One region of the Streptomyces sp. NPDC049687 genome, then DNA from elsewhere that is predicted to be linked to it. Evidence: riboswitches for the same ligand, from Rfam matches in the RefSeq annotation. Region 1 holds a riboswitch; the other holds the start of a gene.

The links. A riboswitch is a leader RNA that binds a small molecule or an ion and turns the genes downstream of it on or off. The one in region 1 is predicted to bind cobalamin.
Region 2: it holds a riboswitch for cobalamin, as region 1 does, so the genes downstream of both, ACIBVL_RS12320 (HoxN/HupN/NixA family nickel/cobalt transporter) here and ACIBVL_RS00335 (cobalamin biosynthesis protein) in region 1, are expected to answer to the same signal.

What each region holds. Positions count from the first base shown of each region.
Region 1 covers NZ_JBITLN010000001.1:63,153-66,546, reverse strand. Annotated here, with positions in the region: gene ACIBVL_RS00340 (cobyric acid synthase) at 1-334, opposite strand, end outside; gene ACIBVL_RS00335 (cobalamin biosynthesis protein) at 331-1,272, opposite strand; cobalamin riboswitch at 1,372-1,514, opposite strand; gene ACIBVL_RS00330 (hypothetical protein) at 1,641-1,862, opposite strand; gene ACIBVL_RS00325 (anion permease) at 1,897-3,138, opposite strand.
Region 2 covers NZ_JBITLN010000003.1:519,939-523,332, reverse strand. Annotated here, with positions in the region: gene ACIBVL_RS12325 (nucleoside hydrolase) at 1-634, shown strand, start outside; gene ACIBVL_RS12320 (HoxN/HupN/NixA family nickel/cobalt transporter) at 747-1,826, opposite strand; cobalamin riboswitch at 1,855-2,046, opposite strand; gene ACIBVL_RS12315 (LAETG motif-containing sortase-dependent surface protein) at 2,107-3,072, opposite strand; gene ACIBVL_RS12310 (glycoside hydrolase family 13 protein) at 3,343-3,394, shown strand, end outside.

The DNA of each region.
Region 1 (3,394 bases):
GTTTCTGCTGCCGCCCCCCGTGATACCCACGGGCACTGAGTTCCCCGACGGGCTTCCCGAGCAGCACCACCTGGCTGCTCTGCTCGCCACCGGGCTTGAGCAGCACGGGATTCATCAACGCGGTCGGCTCGATCCGGCAGGCCTGCGCCTGCATGGCCTGCGCCCGCCCGATCTCGGCGCCTTCGCGCGTGACGAACGAGTTCAGGGACATGTTCTGCGCCTTGAAGGGCGCGACCTTCACACCCTGCCGGACCAGCCACCGGCAGATCCCGGCCGTGACGACGCTCTTGCCGGCGTCGGAGGTGGTGCCGGCGACGAGGAGACCCCCGCTCATGCCCTGTGCCCCCTGATGATGAGGCGCCCGGCGACGCAGACGCCGAGCGCGAGCAGACCGACGCGCCGGGAGAGCCGTACGGCCCGCTCGATGTCGCCCGTGGCGACCGCGCGTCCTTCCCGGTTGAGCACGGGCCGGTGTTCCACCCGGCCGCCGTACGCCAGCGTCCCGCCCAGCCGCAGCCCGAGGGCCCCGGCGAACGAGGCCTCGACGGGGCCGGCGTTGGGGCTGGGGTGCCTGCGCGCGTCCGCGCGCCAGACCCGCAGGGCCCCCCGGGGATCGTCCCCGGCCGTGGCGGCGAGTACGGCGGTCAGTCGTGCCCCCGGCCACCCGGCGAGGTCGTCGAGCCGGGCGGAGGCCCACCCGAACCGCCGGTAGCGGGCCGACTTGTGACCGACCATCGCGTCGAGGGTGTTGACGGCACGGAATCCGAGCAGCCCCGGCACGCCGCCCACGGCGCCCCACACCAGGGCCCCCACGACGGCGTCGGAGGTGTTCTCGGCGACGGACTCGACGACGGCCCGCGCCATCCCGTCGGCGTCCAGCGTCTGCGGGTCCCGCCCGCACAGATGAGGCAGCCGAGCCCGCGCGCCCTCGACGTCCCCCGCGTCGAGGGCCCGCCCGATGAGCCGGGCCTCGCGCGCGAGCGAAGTTCCCCCGACGACGGCCCAGGTGGCGGCGGCGGTGAGGGCGAGGGAGGCGGCCGCGGAGGGGCGTACGGCTCGTCGGGCGAGGACCCCCAGAGCCACGACCCCACCGGCGCACACGGCGGTGTGGACGGCCCCCCACCCCCGGTGATCCCGCCACAGCACCCGCTCCACGGCACCGGCGGCCCGCCCGAACGCGGCGACCGGATGCGCCCGGCGGGGATCGCCGAGGATCAGGTCACCGAGCAGGCCGGCGGCGGCGCCGTACGCGTAGAGGCGATCGGCACGCATCGGCTCAGCCGGCCGTGGGGTCGGGCAGCGAGCTGGTGCTGTACCTCAACGGCCGTGCGAGCATGGCGATATGTCCTCACTCAGGGTGTCCACGCCCTGGTTCGACGAGACCGGCGGTGAGAGTTCCTGGCTCCCGGGGGTGTCTACCCCGGTGACAGTGGCGGGACCGCGCCGGATTCACACCGGCTTCCTCTCCTGCCGCCGTACATGGCTCCGGCAGTCCACCACGCCCCCGGAAGGGCCGTCAACTTGCCGTTGACCTGCGGGGCTGGAGTGTGCTGAGCCCCACACAGGGGTGGTTCGCGAGGCCACAAAAAGAGGGTGTGGGACGGAGGTCCGTCCCACACCCGGGGTGTTCGAGTCGGCGGTCAGGCCACGATCAGCGAGATGCCGTACGCCACCGCCGCCGCGCACGCCGCGAAGCAGGCGTACGCGCCGGTCACCGCGAGGGCGGCCGAGCCGCCCTGTTCGGCGGCGCGTTCCTGGCGGGACAGGCCCATGACGCCGAGGGTGAAGAGGGCCACCAGGGCCACGGTGACCACGAGGCTGACGCCGAAGACGGAGCCCAGGGCCGCCCAGTCGATCTTCATGCTGGTTCTCTTCCTTCGTACCGGGTGCGCGGGCTCAGACCGCGGGGGCGGTGGGCTCGGCCGCCGTCGCGGCGGCGGCCGGGGACGGGATGGTGGCCGTCAGGTCCTCGGCGACCGTGCCCGCCGGAGGCGGGGTGACGGCCGCGATCGCCGTGGTGACCACGCCCGCCGGCTCCTCGGTCTCGTTGACGTTGGACGCGTCCACGACCTCGCGGCGGGAGATCTTCCAGATCGCCGCGCTGGAGGCGACGAGGAAGACCGCGACGAGCGCCGTGCCCCAGTCGCCCAGGTTCGTGACCGACTCGGCCAGCGCGCCCACCAGGGCCGCCGCCGGGAGCGTGAGGCCCCAGGCCACGAACATGCGGGTCGCCGTCGACCAGCGGACCACACCGCCCTTGCGGCCCAGGCCCGCGCCCATCACCGAACCGGAGACCGAGTGGGTGGTGGAGAGGGAGAAACCGAGGTGGGAGGAGGCCAGGATGACCGTCGCCGCGCTGGTCTGGGCGGCGAAGCCCTGCTGCGGCTGGAGGTCGGTCAGGCCCTTGCCCATGGTGCGGATGATGCGCCAGCCGCCGAGGTAGGTGCCGAGCGCGATGGCCAGACCCGCGGAGAGGATGACCCAGGTGGGCGGGTCGGAGTCGGGGGCGACGGCACCGCCGGCGACCAGGGCGAGGGTGATGATGCCCATCGTCTTCTGCGCGTCGTTCGTGCCGTGCGCGAGGGAGACCAGGCCGGCCGAGGCGATCTGGCCCGCGCGGTAGCCCCTGTCCGCGGCCTTGCCGTCGGCCTTCTTGCCGAGGGTGTAGGAGAGGCGGGTCGCGAGCATCGCGGCGACGCCCGCCACGATCGGGGCCGCGACCGCCGGGATCAGGACCTTGGTGACCAGGACGTCACCGTGCACCGCGCCCATGCCGGCCGAGGCGATGGTGGCGCCGATCAGACCGCCCATGAGGGCGTGGGAGGAACTGGAGGGCAGGCCCACCAGCCAGGTCAGCAGGTTCCAGAGGATCGCGCCGACCAGGGCGGCGAAGATGACCTCGGGACGGATGCCGGTCTCGTCGACGAGACCCTTGGAGATCGTATTGGCGACCTCCACGGAGAGGAAGGCGCCCACAAGGTTCAGCACGGCGGACATGACCACCGCGACCTTGGGCTTGAGTGCACCGGTCGAGATGGTCGTGGCCATCGCGTTGGCGGTGTCGTGGAAACCGTTCGTGAAATCGAACGCGAGTGCGGTTACCACCACAATCGCGAGGATCAGCGAGAAGTTTTCCATTTACCCAGGCAATCGTTCGAAGTCATTGGCATGTTGAAGGTAGGTAACCTGAGTGAACGGAAGGTGAACTGAGGTGGGCGTGAGGGTGTCTGATTGTGGGCGCCGTCACTCAATTCCGAACGGCTGCCACACGCCGCCCGGTCAGGCGCCCCCCGACGGGCGATCCGCAGGGCGTGGTCGTCCGCGACGGCGAGGCTGCCGCTGTGCGGACTTTCACAGGGCCGGCTTCCGGCCATCGGCGCCCCCCTCGCCGGCC
Region 2 (3,394 bases), on a different contig from region 1:
GACGCTCCTGCGCCGCGAGATCCTCGCCTCCCCGCGTCCGGTCACGCTCGTCCCGACCGCGCCGCTGACGAACATCGCACTGCTCCTGCGGACGCATCCGGAGGTGACCGGCAACATCGAGCGGATCGTGTTCATGGGCGGCGCGGTGGCCACCGGGAACGCCACCCCGGTCGCGGAGTTCAACGTGTGGCACGACCCGGAGGCCGCCGCGATCCTGCTGACCGCCGGGGTGCCCATCACCATGTACGGGCTCGACGTGTTCCAGCGGGTGGTGGTCCCGGGGACGGACGTACGACGCCTGCGCGCGAGCGAGGAACCGGGCGCCCGCCTCGCCGGTGAACTCCTCGCCCACCGCCCCTCCGCGCCCGACGCCGACGATTCCGCGGGCGGTCTGGGTGACGCGGGCGCGGTCTGCGCGGTCGCCGACCCGGCCGGCATCACCACGCGACTCCTCCCCGTGGAGGTCTCCCTGACCCCCGGTCCCACTCGCGGCCAGACGATCGTCGACCGCCGCCCGCGCCCGGGCGAGTCGGAACTCCACGGTGGACCCGTCCGCGAACAGGCGCTGGTGGACGTGGCGCTGGACGTGGACGTGGAGCGGTACGTGAAGCTGTACCTGGGGACGGTGGAGTAGGGCGGGAGGCGGCCGTCCGAGCGTGCCGTCCTCCCAGGACGGCCGGAGGGATCGCGGGCGGCGCGGCTCCTCGGCAACGGAGATTCCGCCCGGCGGTGGGGGCCGCGGCCGGTCACCCCTCGGCGGCCGGGACGGCCCACCGCTCCTCCACCTTCGCGATCCGCCAGTAGGCGACGGCCGCCGCCCAGACCGCCACGAAGAGTCCGACGATGACGTAGCCGACGCTGTCCAGGTTCAGCTCGGCGATCCAGCCGGTCACGCCGTCCGTCAGGCCGAACTTCTCGTGCAGCACGCCGACGAGTTCGATCGTGCCGATGAAGAAGGCGACGGCGATGGAGAGTCCGGTGATGGTGAGGTTGTAGAAGACCTTGCGGACAGGGTTGGAGAACGCCCACTGGTAGGCGAAGTTCATGAACGTGCCGTCGAGGGTGTCGAAGAGGCTCATGCCGGCGGCGAAGAGAAGGGGCAGGCAGAGGATCGCGTACCAGGGCAGCCCGGCCGCCGCCCCGGAGCCCGCCATCACCATCAGGGTCACCTCGGTCGCGGTGTCGAAGCCGAGGCCGAAGAGGAAGCCCAGCGGGTACATCTGGCCGGGGCGGCTGATGGACTTGGTGAGGCGGCCCAGGACGCGGTTCATGAACCCCCGGGAGTCCAGGTGCTGTTCCAGCTCCCGCTCGTCGTACGTGCCCGCCCGCATCGCGCGGAAGACGCGCAGGATCCCCATCAGGGCGACGAGGTTGAGGGCGGCGATGAGGTAGAGGAACGTGCCGGAGATGGTCGTACCGAGAAAGCCGAGCACCTGGTGGGTGCGCGAGTCCTCGTCCATCACCTTGCCGGCGAGCCGGGTGCCCCCGGCGATGAGCGCCGCGAGCAGCACCACCACGCTGGAGTGGCCCAGCGCGAACCAGAACCCCACCGACACCGGCCGTCTCCCGTCCGCCATCAGCTTCCGGGTGGTGTTGTCGATCGCGGCGATGTGATCGGCGTCGAAGGCGTGCCGCATGCCGAGGGTGTAGGCGGTGACCCCGAGCCTGATACCGAAGGCCTTGTCGCCCACCTCGTAGTGCCCGGGCACCACGAGCAGGAAGAGGATCCCGAAGGCGAGCACATGCAGGGCGGCTATGGCGGCCATCAGGCCCACCGTCTTGACGGTGTCCTCCCGCCGCCACCGAAAGGAAACGGGCTCGGTCATACCAGTCACGCTCCAGCACCTCGTGGATCTTCTCGTGAGATGCCGTGGCCGGTCTCCTGGCTTACGGGTCGTGCGTCCTTCGTTCCTGCCTTCCCGGCCGTCTCGCGACGCCCAGTGGCTGTCCCCGGCGGGACGCGGAACGGGAACTCCCCGATCTCAGTGGCGAGGGCCGCTCCGGTATCTCACCGGATTCCCGAACACCACGGCCCGCCAACGGTAACGCACGTCCGCCCCGGCACCGTGCGGGTGCCGGGGCGGACGTACCGGAGAAGCGAAAGGGCTACGCGCGGGTTGCCGACTTGCGGCGGCGGGTGGCGAGGACGATGGCCCCGCCGCCGAGGAGGAGGGCGGCCGCGCCGCCCGCGATCAGGGGCGTGTTGCCGCTCGCGCCGGTCTCGGCGAGGTCGCCGCTGCCGCCGTTCGGCGTGGCCGCCGGAGCGGTGGTCGACGCGGAGGCGCTCGGGGTGCTCGACTCCGACTCCGACTCCGACGCGGACGGGGACGGGGCGGTGCTCTCGGAGGACGAGTCCGACGGCGGGGCGGAGGAGACGGGGGCCGACGGCGACTCACCGCCACCGCCCGCCGGCGGGGACGACGGCGGGGACGACGGCGGCTGCTCGGTGGCCGTGCAGTCCTTCGTGCCGCCGTTCCAGGCCGCGATCAGCTTGTCCTTGATGACGGGGCGGTCCGGGCCCTTGGGCAGGTCGCCGTGCTGGTAGCCGTCCTTGGCGTCGAGCTTGCCGTCGAACTTCACCGCGCCCCGGTAGAGGTCGATCTGCGCGTAGCAGCCCGCGTCGGGGACGGCGATGTCGAGCACGTCGGTCTGGCCCGGCTTGACGGTCACCGAGTCGAAGTCGACGAAGACCTGCTCACCGGAGGTGCCGAAGGTGGCGCCGTGGGCGAGGTAGGAGGCCAGGGAGGCGGTGCAGGTGCTCGCGTCGCCGGCCGCGCGGACGGTGATGTGCACCTTGCCGTCCTGGGTCGGCTTGAGGTTCTGGTCGTCGACCCGCACGGAGTCGAAGAAGTTCTTGCCGTCGAGGGAGAACTGGCAGCGGTCGGTGCCGGTCTCGGTGCCCGCGCCCGTGCCGGGCTGGTAGTGGCCGCCGGACTTCCAGCCGTCGCCGCCGGGGGTGCCGGTCTGGGCGAAGGCTCCGGTCGCGGCGGCGACGGAGGCGGTGCACAGGGCGAGCGAAGCGGCGCCCGTCCCCAGCAGGCGGCGCGTGGTGACACGTCTCGCTATGGACATGCGTATCCAATTCTTGGCGAATGCCAGGGCAGAGCCAGGGCTGATTGGTCAGATCAGAGAAACAATGCTCAGAGAACACCGGGCCCCCGGGTCACAGGCGGCACAGTGTCCTTCCATCGTCGTGTGGACGCCAGATCGCTGTCAACCTGCGTCAAACCCTGGGCAGTTCAAAATTCCGTTACGTTTTCCGCACGTGCGGAACGATCCCCTCCGCACGGTGCGGACGTTCGCTTTCCCGGCAATGTGGACAGACTCCCCCACGTGACCCAGATGACCGACTTCTCGTCCCATGACCCCGACTGGTGGCGCCAGGCCGTCGTCT